DNA from 3 places in the Solibacillus sp. FSL K6-4121 genome. Region 1 is predicted to be linked to each of the others. Evidence: riboswitches for the same ligand, from Rfam matches in the RefSeq annotation. Region 1 holds a riboswitch; each other region holds the start of a gene.
The links. Region 1 has a riboswitch for preQ1 ahead of MHH95_RS06780 (QueT transporter family protein). Riboswitches for the same ligand answer to the same signal wherever they lie in the genome.
Positions count from the first base shown of each region.

Region 1 (4,911 bases):
TAGTGCCATTCGTTCTTCCAAACGTTTTGCCTTACGTTTCTTTTCTTTATACTTATTAACGATTTGCGGAATTACTAATGCCAAAATAACGATAAATGCTGTTATTAATTTCATATCACCTGAATCCAGCCATTTTACACGCAACGCTAAAGCGTAAATCATACGGTAAATTATTGCCCCGGCAATAACAGCGAAGGTTACGCGTACAATCGATTTAGCACCAAAAATAGCTTCCCCTATAATAACAGAGGCCAAACCGACAACAATCATCCCGATACCTAATCCAACATCCGCAAATTTTGTATATTGCGCAATTAATGCCCCGGACAGTGCAACCATACCGTTTGAAATACCTAACCCTAAAATAACTAATGAATCAGTATTTGCCGAAAAACTGCGAATCATCCGTTTGTTGTCCCCTGTTGCACGAATCGCCAAACCGACTTCCGTTTTTAAGAACCAGTCAACGATAAGCTTAATAATAATCGTCACAACAAGCATAACGGCTAAAATACCCCAAGTTGTTGGCACCGTTGTCATACCCATTGACTTTAAAGCATTTGAGATGACTGAATCAATGCCTAAACTTGCCCAAAAATTATTAAATACTGTAAAAATTGTTTCTGAATTTAAGAGTGGAATATTTGGTCTTGTTACACCCGTATCGGAGCTTAATCCCATAATGCGAAGATTAATAGAATAAAGCGCGATCATCATTAAAATCCCTGCAAGCAGCGGATTGATTTTCCCTTTAGTGTGTAAAATTCCTGTCATACATCCAGCAATAAATCCAGCAACTGTTGCGACCAATGTTGCGAGTATCGGATTATAGCCAAGTACAATCATCATTGCGGCCGTACCTGCACCCGTTACAAAGCTTCCATCAACCGTTAAATCCGGAAAATCCAGCACCCGGAATGTTAAATAAACACCCAGTGCCATAATTGCATAGATGATTCCTTGCTCTACCGACCCAAACAAAGCTGTAAACATCTCGAATCATCTCCTATAATTTTTATCCACTGCACCTTGCGAGCTTATGAGTATCCATTAAAAAGTAGTTAAACGTTAATTCGCGCTAGGACCCTCTAGAATATTAGCCTTGGATTTCATTACGATGACTTTAGGCAGACCTTCTTTGAGGGCACAAGCGCGAATATTTACTCCTGGCTATTTACCAGCATTCAAATTATTGTACTTCTGCTTCCCACTCAGGTTTAACTTCTAAGCCTAAATTTTCTGCAGCCGCTTTATTGATGACTAATTTTAAGTTTGCTGGGTATGCTGCCGGAATTTCAGAAGGAGATTTCCCTTCCAATAAAATTTGAGCTGCCATTTGCCCTGCTTCATAACCGATATCGTAGTAATTAAAACCGTATGCTGCTAACCCGCCACGTGCTACAGAGTCCAATTCACCAACGATTAATGGTAATTTGTTTGCATTTGCTACATCGATAACTGATTCTAATGCATTTACAACTGTGTTATCTGTAATGATGTAATACGCTTCTACTTTACCTAATAATGATTCAGTTGCTTGTTTTACTTCCGCTGATGTTGAAGCAGATGCTTCTACAATTGTAATACCTTCTTTTGCTGCTAATTCTTTAGCAGTTGAAATTTGGGCTACTGAATTTTGCTCTCCAGCGTTATAAACCATCCCGACATTTTTTACACCGAGTTCTTTTAAAAACGCCATTGTTTTTGGCATTGTTTCCGGATGTAAATCAATTGTTCCAGTAACGTTTGCCCCTGGAGTTGCCATTGATTCGATTAATTCCGCACCTACCGCATCGGTTACCGATGTGAAGATAATTGGAATATCAGCAGTTGCACCTTTTGCCGCTTGTGCAGATGGTGTTGAGTTTGCAAAAATCAGGTCTACATTATCGCTTACTAATTGTTGTGCAATTGTCATGTTTGTACTGTTATCTCCATTAGCTGAGTTATCCACATATTCCGCTTTAATTCCTGCATCTTCAATCGCCTTTTTGAATCCTTCTTTTGCAGCATCTAATGATGGGTGCTCTACGATTTGAGTTGTTCCGATTTTAAATGTTTTTGCTTCATCAGTTTGTGCAGACTCTGTTCCTCCGTCACTAGCTGTAGCATTAGTAGCAGTATCTTGCTCTTCTCCACCGCATGCTGCTAAAAGTAAAAGAAGCCCAAATACTAAAAAGGAAAGCTTCGTTAATTTACGTGTCATATAATTTATCCCCCTATTATTCTCTGTCACTTTAAAGCGACGAACTTCATTTGGATGAAGTGTGAATTAAAATTATATTACCTCTTCATTTTCAGATAGTCAATAAGATTTAGAATGTTCAGAATTCAAATTAAATCTCCTCATATTCATTCATGTTAATTTCGCGCTTTAAACCACTGAATTATAATTGTATTATTCAAAATTTTATCATTTGTCAATTTATTGAACTTTGAAGGGAAATTAGTTCTATAATTCTTTACTTTCTTTTTCAATATTGCTATGATTGCAGTTGCTTTGCGTGGTTCGTAACCATCCCACGTTAAAAAACTAGGAGGAATTTAATATGAAAGTAAAGTTTCTTGCAACGAGTGCAATTATTGCAGCATTATATATTGCAATTACTATGCTAGTTGCCCCGATTAGTTTTGGACAAGTACAGTTCCGTATTGCCGAAATATTTAATCATCTAATCGCCTTCAACCCTCGTTTTATGCTAGGTGTTGTATTGGGTGTATTTTTTTCAAATTTCCTTATGTCATCTGTTGGTCCAATTGACCTAATTTTTGGCGTAGGACATACTATTCTTACACTTGGGGTTTTTATTTTCGTCTGTAAGTTTGTAAAAAACATTTGGGCACGTTTAGTTATTAATACGATACTCTTTACGTTTACAATGTTTATCATTGCGGCACAGCTTAACCTAGTGTTGGACTTTCCGTTTTGGGAGACATGGTTATTTGTAGCATTTGGGGAGTTTGTAGTTTTAGCGGTTGGTGCACCTATTATGTACACTTTAAATAAACGACTTGATTTCAAAAAATTGATCTAACATATATCGTTTCACCCACGGGTCATTAGCCGGTGGGTTTTTTGTTGAAGTTTTTTTAGAATTGTTTGACATTTTCATTTTCAATGTTAGAATAAGCATATTCAAAATATTACATTACGGTAGCAGGTTGCGGGAGCGCGACCACCGTTTCAGTTGAGAAGAGTTTAGTTGAGTAAATTGTTGAATAAGAAGAGTAGCATTTTCCATTTTGTGCAGAGAGCGTATGGTTGGTGAAAATACGTCAAAAGGTAAATGTGAATGGGCCTTATGAAAGCTGCCGGCATTAGTCGGCGGACGGTACCCTGCCGTTATCAGGTTTAAGTGGAGGCTATTTTATAGCTTCAATCGAGGTGGCAACGCGGTGCAGATCGTCCTCAGCAAAAGTTTATTCTTTTGCTGGGGACTTTTTTTATTCCCAAAATTAAAAGGAGTGTGTCGAATGGCAATTCAACAACGTTTTCGTACATCAATGAAAAAAGTGAACGGTGATCTACTGACACCAATCTCCATTTTCCAACGTTTAAAGGGCGAACGAAAGTTTCTTTTAGAAAGCTCATCCAAATATGAGGGTAATGGACGCTATTCCTTCATCGGGGTCAATCCAAGAAAAACCTATAGCGGCAACGGACAGCAGCTTATTGATAAATCGCATCTATCCAATCGAGAGTACACATATGACGGTGAGCTTATTCAATTGATTAAACAAGTAATGCCGCGCATATCATCACATACCGAATATCCTTTTACGGGCGGGGGGATCGGCTATATTCATGCATTGCAAAAACCATTGCCTGAACTGCAGTTTCATGTTTACGATACACTCGTTATTTTCGATCATTTAACAGACGAGATTGCTGTTTTCCATACGAATATTGAAGCCGAGCAGGAGGAGCCAAATATTGATGTACTGATTGAGCAGTTGTTTACAAGCACATCACCAGAAGAAACATCGTATACCCTAAACCATGTCGAAAAAGAACGAAGCGGTCATTATGCCGCACAATTTACTGGGGATGCCCTTTCGCTTTATCGAAAAATGCGGATTGATTATGCTGCACCATATATGTATTATGTCGAATTTGATGATTGCACTGTACTAGGTACATCACAGGCAAACTTTATGCAAGTGCGGGACGGATCTATTTCAGTTACAAACAAAGCATTGCCGATTGAACCATTTAGTGTGGAAAATTCAGTGCACAAATTGTCCACAACAACACAAGGATCACTGAACCCAACGTTGCATGCGATTGATGTTGTAAAGGAGCTTGTGCCGGCACAAGGATTAATCGGCTATATTGGCTTTAACGGGCAAGTCGATTTCACGACACCCGATAATACGATAACGATTCAGGGAAATGTTGCACATCTTCACACAGAAACGAGTGAGGATGCCCCATTCCACTCACTATTGAAAGGATGAGTATGTATGTCTTTAACTCCATATATTGAACAAATCGGCCGAAAAGAACATTTAGTTTTTAAAGAGATGCAGCAGGCTGCACAACTCATTTTTAATGAGCAGACACCGAAAGAACAGATAGCTGCCTTTTTAACAGCGATGAGTATTAAAGGCGAAACAGCACATGAAGTTGCCGGACTCGCTTCTGTCATGAAATCACATGCCGTCTCAGTTGATGCACCAGAAGGTATTTATATCGATAATTGCGGTACAGGTGGCGACGGCCTCCAAAGCTTCAATATTAGTACGACCGCCGCTTTCGTGTTAGCTGGCGGGGGCATTCTAGTCGCGAAGCATGGTAATCGGAAAGTGTCGAGCGCTTCAGGCAGCTCAGATGTTTTAGAAGCACTTGGCATTACCCTACTCCCGGATACAGCACAAACGATAGATTTATTGAAACAGCACGGAATCGCC
Region 1 is NZ_JBBOCS010000001.1:1,326,641-1,331,551, reverse strand. Features, by position in the region: gene MHH95_RS06790 (ABC transporter permease) at 1-993, opposite strand, end outside; gene MHH95_RS06785 (ABC transporter substrate-binding protein) at 1,190-2,206, opposite strand; PreQ1 riboswitch class I at 2,499-2,543, shown strand; gene MHH95_RS06780 (QueT transporter family protein) at 2,550-3,035, shown strand; T-box leader at 3,207-3,414, shown strand; gene MHH95_RS06775 (metal ABC transporter ATP-binding protein) at 3,475-4,458, shown strand; gene trpD (anthranilate phosphoribosyltransferase) at 4,465-4,911, shown strand, end outside.

Region 2 (4,911 bases), 530 kb from region 1:
AGTGATGAAAGAGAGCGCTTGCTTATGTTTTGGATAATTAGTGAGGGGTAACAACATATAAGTATTTATGGGGAGGGTATAGAATATTATGTTCGGAATATCTGACCTTATCTCACTTATCATTTCTGCATTTATTATATTGCCTGTTGTTGTATTTCTTCGGGAAATGGGCTATATAATTGTAAGTTGGCTTTTTGGTGTAAAAGAACCAAGATTAACAATCGGATCTGGACCAAGATTTATGAAACTTGGGATGTTTGATATTCGTAAAAACTATCATATTTATAGTTGGTTTTCGTATGATGAGTTGAAATATGAAAGCAAGTTTTCCTATATTTGTATTTATTCAGGCCCTATTCTAATTAATCTCTTCTTAGGTCTTACAATCAACTTTTTAATTGCCAATGGCTGGGCAGAAGAATACAAAACATTTTGGGATCGTTTTGTTTTTTATGCCTTTTATTATGTACTGTTTGATATAGTCCCAATGGTTACGTTTAACGGCAAGCCTAATAACGGTATGATTATTTATCAAATGATTAGGTATGGGAAACGTATCGATTCGAGTAACGAACCCTTTCTTCCAGCAACTTCAGATGTAGAGAAAGAATATCAAGAGTATATGAAGAAATATGAGGAAAGTAAAAAACAAGAAAAATAGCAAAAGAAGAGCCGGTATGACCGAGCTCTTCTCTTGCTAAACACCTCTTTTATTTCCCCAGATAAGGGTATGCAGCTGGGGTAATACCTTCACATTTTTTAATTCTGTATCCATCATTACTTTATCGATTAACTGTTCGTATTTTTCCAATAAATGCTCAACCAATCCTGATGTATTATTAGATGTAATATCATCATTTCCAACTTGAAGATAAAAAGGAGTATTCGGAAATTGAAGGTGTACTTGTTTAGCATAGGCATAATCTTCTTCATTAAAGACCACAATTTTAAGAGAGATACTCTGATTGCTGTTTTTATCTCTAAGCTTTTCCAAAATATAAGAAAGCATAGAAAAGTCGGTCACCATGTTGGAACTAGGGGGCTTAGGTGAAATTGTTAATTCATCTACTTCATACAACCAATCTTGCCACTTACTTCCCTGTGTCTCAACGCCAATCTTTATGTTATTCTCTTTTAAAACTTTAACAAGCGATTCCAAATTACGCAGAAGTGCAGGATTTCCTCCTGAAATTGTGACAAATGAAAAGCCGTTTCCCCCAAGGTGTTTTAACTCTGACCAAATCTCTTCTGCTGTCATTTGAACAATAAGGTGTTTGCCACTGCCGTCCCATGTAAAAGATGAGTCACACCAAGAACAAGAATAATCACAGCCAGCTGTGCGTACAAACATAGTCTTCTGACCAACCACCATTCCTTCTCCTTGTATCGTCGGACCAAAAATCTCTAAAACCGGGACTTTACTCAATTTCCATCCACTCCCTTCTTGCTTCAGCATAGCTTGTTGGAGTTTCATATAGCTTAATAAATTCTACTCGTGCCCCTTGAAATCGATGTTCATCAAGCAAGGCTTCATTCAACTTTTCAAAAATCCAGACGACAATATTTTCTGCAGTCGTATTCATCGGTGGCAAAGTCTCATTTAAATAGTGATGATCTAAATAAATCTCTATTTTTTGTTTCCAAATCTCCTTGATGTCACCAAAATCAATTACAATTCCTCGTTCATCGGTATAACCACTCAATCCTAAGACTGCACGATACGTATGACCGTGTAAGTTTTTACATTTGCCCTCATAGTTGTGTAAATGATGAGCTGCATCAAACGTAAATTCTTTGCTAATGAGAACACGTTTTGAATGATATTTTAATTGATTACTCTGGATATCTTCATCAATTTTTTGTAGCTTTTCAACAATTCTAAAATTAGTCATGTATTAAAAACTCCTCCCTGAAAATCTTCCCGACACATTTCAAGAGAGGCACTATGATTCATTCTATTAAAACATATGTAAAAACAGAAAAAGCCACGTCCTTTATGGACATGGCAAGTTGTCATGTTTCCATAGTTTTTTATAGAGGGTATAAGCTATGAACCTCTCCCGTTCAATTCCGGGCATTCTTTTATAAGGACATTCTATATAAAGTATTAGGAAATTTCAAATTTATTATTCCATAAAAAACATTAAATTGTATTTTCAAACAATACTTTCCAATAATTTATTCAATTTTTAAAGGTGTTAGCATATCTTTACCGAATTATTAATATTGTAAAAATTGCAGGATACTTTATTGAGGAAGGTAGCGATTTATGGAGACATTACAAACTTTTCTAAATGATTTCAATAATCAAATGCAAGTATTGCACAATGCTGCGACTGAAGCAGCATGGATGGCTCAAACAACCGGAGACCCTATGTGGGCAGATAAATTGAGTGAAGCTGACACACAATACAATCTTTTATTCTCTTCAAAAGATACCTATGAGAAAACAAAGCAATTTTTAGCAATGGAAAATATTACGGAGACTGAAAAACGTCAGCTTCAACTTTTATTATATGGAATGGAAGCCAACCAACTTCCCGAAGAAGTAATTGCTGATATATCAAAAAGAAGTTCTGAATTAAATTTATTATTTAACACTTACTCCCCTGAGGTGGATGGGAAAACGTATTCTGCGAACGAAATTCGGGAAATATTAATGTATAGCGATGACCAGGAATTACGCAAAAAAGTATGGTTTGCTAGTAAAGAAGTTGGAAAAGTTGTGGAAAAAGGGTTGCTTGAGCTCGTAAAAAAACGCAATGAAGCTGCGCAAATGCTCGGTTATGAGAATCATCATCACATGAGCTTTGCTCTTCAAGAACTTGACCGCGATGAGGTATTTGCTATTTTTAACGACCTCATTCTTCAATCAGATGAAGCTTACCGCTCGATGAAAAGAGAGCTTGATGAACAATTGTCAGTTAAATTTGGTATTACGCCAGAGGATATACGGCCATGGCATTATATTGACCCCTTTTTCCAAGAAGCACCTCCATCTGAGTTAACAAACACAGACTCTTTCTATAATGGGAAAGATATTTTAGAACTTACTACCGATACGTTCAAATCAATGGGTATCGAAATTAACGACTTATATGCAAAAAGCGATTTATTCCCTGGTGATAATAAAAATCCAACTGCTTTTTGTATAGATATGAACCGTGAAGGCGACATTCGTGTCCTTTGTAGCATAGTGGCGGATACGTATTGGATGGAAACAAACCTTCATGAATTCGGCCATGCAGCTTATTATAAGTATATAGACTCTAACCTCCCATTCCTATTACGCTCTGAAAGTCATATTTTAACAACAGAGTCGATTGCGATGCTATTCGGGAAAATGGGAAAAGATCCCCGCTGGTTAAAACGATTCCTACAAGTAGATGAAGAAACTGTAAATGCGCTCTCTCCTGAACTAGAAAAGTTTCTGCAGTTACAAATGCTAATCGCCGTAAGATGGATTGTGACCTTTGTTCTTTTTGAAAGAGAACTATATGAAAATCCTGATCAGAATTTAAACGCTTTATGGTGGAAAATTGTCCATAAAATTCAGCTTGTCACACCCCCGGATTCAACAGATAATCCAGATTGGGCAGCAAAGATTCACTTTTCACTTGCACCAGTTTATTACCACAACTATCTTCTAGGGGAATTAATGGCTGCACAGCTACTTCGTCATATCGAAACAGAGGTATCTCCGGAATTTTTCACAAAAGAAACGGGGGAAGTTCTTATCAATCAATTTTTTAAACCAGCCGCACTCTATAACTGGAATGATAAAATACGTAATATAACGGGGGAAAGTTTAAACCCCTCTCACTTTGTAGAGATTTATTGTAAAACACAAATAAAAAGTTAATAAGTGAAAAAGGGTAGTTGGGACTATATGGTCTAAACTATCCTTTTTCTATTTCTAATGAAATAATTTGAAGTTTTAAAGTATAAAGCGAACCTTATTATTATTTTAAAAAAATAATTTAATCGTTCTTTATGATTTTTCTAAACTTATTCTCTACTTTACTTAGGTGAAGATATTCTTATTTAATGCAAAAAGTTCTACTTTTTCATTAATTTCATAGGTAGATAGATTTAACATATTTTTGAATATCTGATACTAATTATCAATATTTTAGAATATTTAAAAATTTCGATATTCGAATTGGTTTACCTGTGATAAATTGGAAATGTCATACTAAACTGAAAAGTATGAAAATTAAAGGTGAAGGGGAAATGAGATTTGAGTAAGTTTAAGTTTACGAAGTTCTTTAGTAGTGTTCTAGCCTTCGTTATGGTGCTTTCTTTATTGTTGCCATTCTCGAGTGTGAATGCTGAAGAACTAAAATCATTCAAGCAGAATAATCAAAGTGAAAGCACGATTCAACTAAAGGCGGCTATTGCTGAACAGCTAAGCTTGTCTAAAGATGGTCCAACTCTTCACGAAAGCTTACAAAATGTATCGGGCAATCAGGATATTGCAGTTATTGTTCATTTATCTGAAAAGCCTGTTGCACTAGAGCAAGGGATGAGCCAAGTTAAAGGCAAAAAATTCTCCAATGCTAGAGCAAATGAAGTTCGTTCAAATGTAAAAGCCCAGCAAGCAAAAGTAAAAAAAGAGTTAGCTGTCAAAAACGTACAGATGACTCAAGGGTATACGTTTGATACGGTTTTAAACGGTTTCGCAGCAACTATTAAAGCAAATGATCTTCCGAAACTGCTTTCAGTAGACGGAATCACACTGATTGAGCCTGATGCGACGGTTTATGCATCAGAAGATCAAAACATGAAATCATCGGAGCTTATTAAGGAAGAAACATTAGAAGCTTATATGAATACAAGTAATTCCTTCCTTGGCATCGAACAGCTATGGAACGAAGGTATTGAAGGACAAGGAGTTAAAGTAGCAGTACT
Region 2 is NZ_JBBOCS010000001.1:800,493-805,403, forward strand. Features, by position in the region: gene MHH95_RS04130 (hypothetical protein) at 89-661, shown strand; gene queE (7-carboxy-7-deazaguanine synthase QueE) at 698-1,426, opposite strand; gene queD (6-carboxytetrahydropterin synthase QueD) at 1,419-1,892, opposite strand; PreQ1 riboswitch class I at 2,018-2,064, opposite strand; gene MHH95_RS04145 (M2 family metallopeptidase) at 2,270-3,862, shown strand; gene MHH95_RS04150 (S8 family serine peptidase) at 4,241-4,911, shown strand, end outside.
Region 2: it holds a riboswitch for preQ1, as region 1 does, so the genes downstream of both, queD (6-carboxytetrahydropterin synthase QueD) here and MHH95_RS06780 (QueT transporter family protein) in region 1, are expected to answer to the same signal.

Region 3 (4,911 bases), 270 kb from region 1:
ACTTATAGTGAATGGCTGACAAACGTATGGTAACTACAATAACAACGATGAGTGTAAGTGCTAGAGGTGAGCTCCAGCCTAGCCAAATAGAGAGGGCACATAGAATCGTTAATATCGCGTGAATTTCTTCCTTCAATGCAAGTGGTTTTCGACCAGCGATCACATCCCGCATGACTCCACCGCCGACACCTGTAAATAGGGCGGCCAAAATCATCACACCTAAATCATTGGAATAAACTTCACTCGCCAGCATGGCACCTTGAAGTGCAAAGGAAGCAAGCCCAATTGAATCGAAAAGCATTCCCCACCTTCTCCAATGATCAATCCATTTTAGTGGAATTAATACGATGATAATTAATGTTATGAACACTGTTAAAATAGTGGATTGCTCCCACAGTTCAGTAGCAGGAATCCCTATAATTACATTTCGAATCAGCCCTCCTCCAAACGCTGTAATAAAACCTAAAGCAAATACACCTATAAATGAAAATCTCGCTTCAAGCGCGACAAAAGCCCCTGTTGCTGCGTATGAAATAATCCCGATAAAATGAAGAACAATCCATGACATCTTTATATAACCTCCTTTAAAATACAAAAAACTCCACCACAAGACGTCTTTTAAAAAGACCTTGTAGTGGAGTAATAAATTAGCAATACCTACTAACGAATCAATCCATTTTATAAAATGCAAATAGCGTTCCAACAAAACAATTATTGGAATTCCATTTATTTCTTTTATTATACTATTTTGTTTTAAAAGAACAAGATAGAGAGAGAAGGGTTTATTTTTTTAAAAGTTATATTGTATAGTTTGAATAAACTAGGGGGTTGTACAAATGGGGAAGAAGGAAACCGTTTTTAATGAAATCGTACGAAAAGTACGTAAAGAGCTATATGGAAAAGGACCGGATAGAATTTATACGCATTTCGTGGAGAATATGGCTGTCACGACGATGTACGGCATTTTGACACCTACTGAAAAATTTATTATTCAATCAGAAGAAGGAAAAAAGGTTATTCACAATGCGAGAACCCAAATGATTCAGGAAATTTATAAGCAACAGGTTCCCGAAGGATTGGAGGAGCTCGTCGATTCAAAACTGCTTCATTTATTTTCGGATATTAAGGTGGAAGAGGATATGGCTGTATCGGTTTTTATATTTGAAAAGCCAATTGTGTAGGGGAGTAGATACCATATTTTCAATTATTTCTTTACAATGGACTTTATTTCTAATAGAATGAGGGAAGATTAAAATACCTGAGTTGTTCAGGAGAGGTTCATAGCTGATACCCTCTATAAAAAACTATGGATACATGCATATTATGCCATGTCCATATCGGACGTGGCTTTTTTTTATTGCATCCGGTAGTTTTTTATTGATGATACGCTTACCCCTCCTTTGGATACTTTGGTATGAATGAAGGAGGGGCTTTTCATGTCTAGTAGACACGAAAAAGATGGTTTAGAGGATTTAACGTTATTAGGAAATCAAAATGTAAAATATGCTTTTGAGTATGCACCAGAAGTGTTGGAGTCTGTTGATAATATGCATGTTGGCCGCGATTATTTTGTGAAATTCAATTGTCCGGAGTTTACAAGTCTTTGCCCAATTACACAGCAGCCGGACTTTGCGACGATGTATATTTCGTATATCCCGGATCAAAAAATCGTGGAGAGTAAATCATTAAAATTATATTTATTTAGTTTCCGTAATCATGGCGATTTCCATGAAGACTGCGTGAATATTATTATGAACGATTTAATCAAGCTGTTAGACCCGCGCTATATAGAAGTGTGGGGTAAATTTACGCCGCGTGGAGGCATTTCGATTGATCCTTGGTGCAATTACGGGCGTCCGGGCACGAAATATGAGGAAATTGCCAACTACCGTTTAATGAACCATGATTTATATCCAGAAAAAATCGACAACCGTTAAAAATTAAATAGACCTTGCAGGTGAAAGAGGTTATTAGCGACCCTCTATAAAAAACTAAGATTAAACAGCACATAATCTTAGTGCTGTTTTTTCGTTTAAAAGGAGCAAAAAGATGAAGGATGGAAAAGCACTCGTCGTATTTAGCGGCGGACAGGATAGTACAACATGTCTGTTTTGGGCATTGAAAAATTTCAAAGCAGTGGAAGTAGTAACCTTTGATTACGGACAACGGCATGCATTGGAAATTGAATGCGCTAAAAAGATTGCCGAAGAACAAAATGTACGACACCATATTTTAAATATGGAGTTACTGAATCAGCTCGCACCAAATGCCTTAACACGTGATGATATTCCAGTGGAAGAAGGGGAAGAGGGCGGATTGCCATCAACCTTTGTACCGGGGCGCAACCTATTGTTTTTATCATTTGCCGGTGTGTTGGCAAGCCAAATTGGCGCGAAGCATATTGTCACAGGTGTATGCGAAACGGATTTCAGCGGTTATCCGGACTGTCGCGATATCTTTATAAAATCGTTGAATGTGACACTGAATTTATCAATGGATAGCTCCTTTGTAATTCATACACCGCTTATGTGGATTGATAAAGCTGAAACATGGGCATTAGCCGATGAGCTTGGCGCATTTGAGTATGTAAGAGAGAAAACACTGACATGTTATAACGGCATTATTGCGGATGGATGCGGGGATTGCCCAGCATGTAAGCTGCGATTACAAGGGATGGAAACGTATTTACACTCGAAGGAAACAGGAGAAGTAGTATGATTAGAATTTTATTTTATTTAGTATCTATTGTGACCGCTAACGTTGTAACAGCACGTTTTGCACCGCTTGAATTGGGAATGTTTATTATACCGATGGGTTCATTTTTAATTGGTGCGACATTTATTTTCCGGGATTTAGTGCAAAATAAATTTGGTCGTAAAAAAACATATGGGTTCATCTTACTGGCTTTAGTTTTATCTGCAACTGTATCGTTCTCATTAGGAGATACGTTAATTATTGTAGCTGCATCTGCACTATCTTTTTTAGTTGCTGAAACGGCCGATACAGAAATTTACACACGTTTAAAATTACCGATGGCGTGGCGTGTGTTCTATAGTGGAATTGTTGGAGGATTTTTGGATTCCATCGTGTTCGTTGTTGTTGGGCTAAGTCCTTTAGGAGCAGGTTTTATACCTTGGGCAGCCGTTCCAGCAGCAATTGTGGGGCAAATAATTGTAAAAACAGTAATGCAAATGGTAGGCGCTATGATTTTAAGTCAAGGGCTTGCTTATAACGATCGACGTCTAGCGAAAGCAGCTATAACAACAGTAAGTAAAGGTTAAGATTTTAACAAATGCCATTCCCAATGAATAGTGGGTGGCTTTTTACGGGTTTCACTAAAAAATAAGCGGAGAATTTACCATTATTTGCATGCTGACCTTAGTTTTAAGAAGAAATAAGGGTAGTTTTTTCCGTTATTCAGAGAAAAATTAACTTTTTTCGTGTTTTGGAGCGCAATAAGCGGAATTTCTTCCTTTATTTTTGCAGTTTTTAGGATTTAAATGATAATAAGGGAAATTTATTCCCTTAATTCAATATGAATACAGAAAACAAGGCTGCATTAAAAGTCAATTTGACTTCCAACACAGCCTTCTTCCTATAAGCTTCTTTTATACTAGTGGACCTTTTGTATCCTCGTCCACAATGACTAAAATCTTACCAGCTTTAAATTCCTCGTCATAACGTTCTGCTTCCTCTGCGGAAATACCCATTCCTACAAAGGCACCTGCCAATCCGCCAATACTACCGCCAGCAGCTAATCCTGTCAGCCCTGTAGCGATTGGTCCAGCAGCTACAATAGGACCTACTCCTGGAATAGCCAGAGCTCCAAGTCCTAAAAGGATACCACCAATGCCACCTAAAGCGCCGCCAGCAGCTAGACCTGCAGCGGCACCGCCTGCAACATCAGCACCTGTTTCAGTGGAAACATGATCTATATCAGTTTTGCTTTTACTAATAATTGAAATATCCTCCGAGCGGTAACCTTGTCGTTTCAAATCCTCGATTGCGGCGATTGCCTCTTGTTCTGTATCATAATATCCAACAGTATGCTTTGCCATGTCTTTCATCCCCCTCGGCTGTATATATTCAATAATAATTAATTATAAAATTGGGCCTCGTAAATCTTCGTCTACAATAACTAAAATTTTGCCGGATTCTACATAACCGCTATAACGGTTTGCTTCATCTTCTGGAATCCCCATACCAATAAGAGCTCCAGCTAAACCACCGACACCTGCACCAGCAGCTGCTCCTGTTAAACCGGCTACAATCGGACCTGCTGCCACGATTGGTCCAATTCCTGGTATTGCTAATGCACCTAGTCCGGCAAGTACGCCGCCAACACCGCCTACTACTCCGCCGGCAGCTGCTCCTGTAGCAGCTCCTTCTGCAACAGCACCCGTTTCATCTGAAATTGTATCTACATCTGAGCTATTTTTACTTACAACTGAAATATCTTCTGAACGATAGCCTTGACGTTTTAAATCTTCAATTTTCATGATTGCCTCTTCTTCAGTATCATAATAACCTACAATATGTTTTGCCATTTTTATCATCCTCTCAATAGTTTCTTGCACAGTGTAAAAATACCCCTGTGGAAAATTAATAAACATCATGGAATACGTTTTGATAGAATTTCATGTCGTTAGCGCTTAGAAAAAATTAGTGATGGGAGGGGGATTAACCAGCTAATTTAAAGGATTTCAAATGGAAGGGAGATGAATTAATTTCCATTAGTTCAATATAAAAAACCTCCCTAATTTACTAGTTGATTAGGGAGAAAAAAGTTTGGTTGAACTGCACAATTTTACCGTTTAATGTTAATGGTGATTTCCTCAAGTTCTACGGTTTTCTTAGGAGCATTACTGCTGTGATCACGGTATAGCACACCGTTTTCAAGTACTTTATCTG
Region 3 is NZ_JBBOCS010000001.1:1,053,314-1,058,224, forward strand. Features, by position in the region: gene MHH95_RS05335 (trimeric intracellular cation channel family protein) at 1-568, opposite strand, end outside; gene MHH95_RS05340 (DUF2294 domain-containing protein) at 837-1,181, shown strand; PreQ1 riboswitch class I at 1,268-1,314, shown strand; gene queF (preQ(1) synthase) at 1,437-1,937, shown strand; gene queC (7-cyano-7-deazaguanine synthase QueC) at 2,050-2,718, shown strand; gene MHH95_RS05355 (VUT family protein) at 2,718-3,281, shown strand; gene MHH95_RS05360 (general stress protein) at 3,609-4,058, opposite strand; gene MHH95_RS05365 (general stress protein) at 4,101-4,547, opposite strand; gene MHH95_RS05370 (DUF4179 domain-containing protein) at 4,808-4,911, opposite strand, start outside.
Region 3: it holds a riboswitch for preQ1, as region 1 does, so the genes downstream of both, queF (preQ(1) synthase) here and MHH95_RS06780 (QueT transporter family protein) in region 1, are expected to answer to the same signal.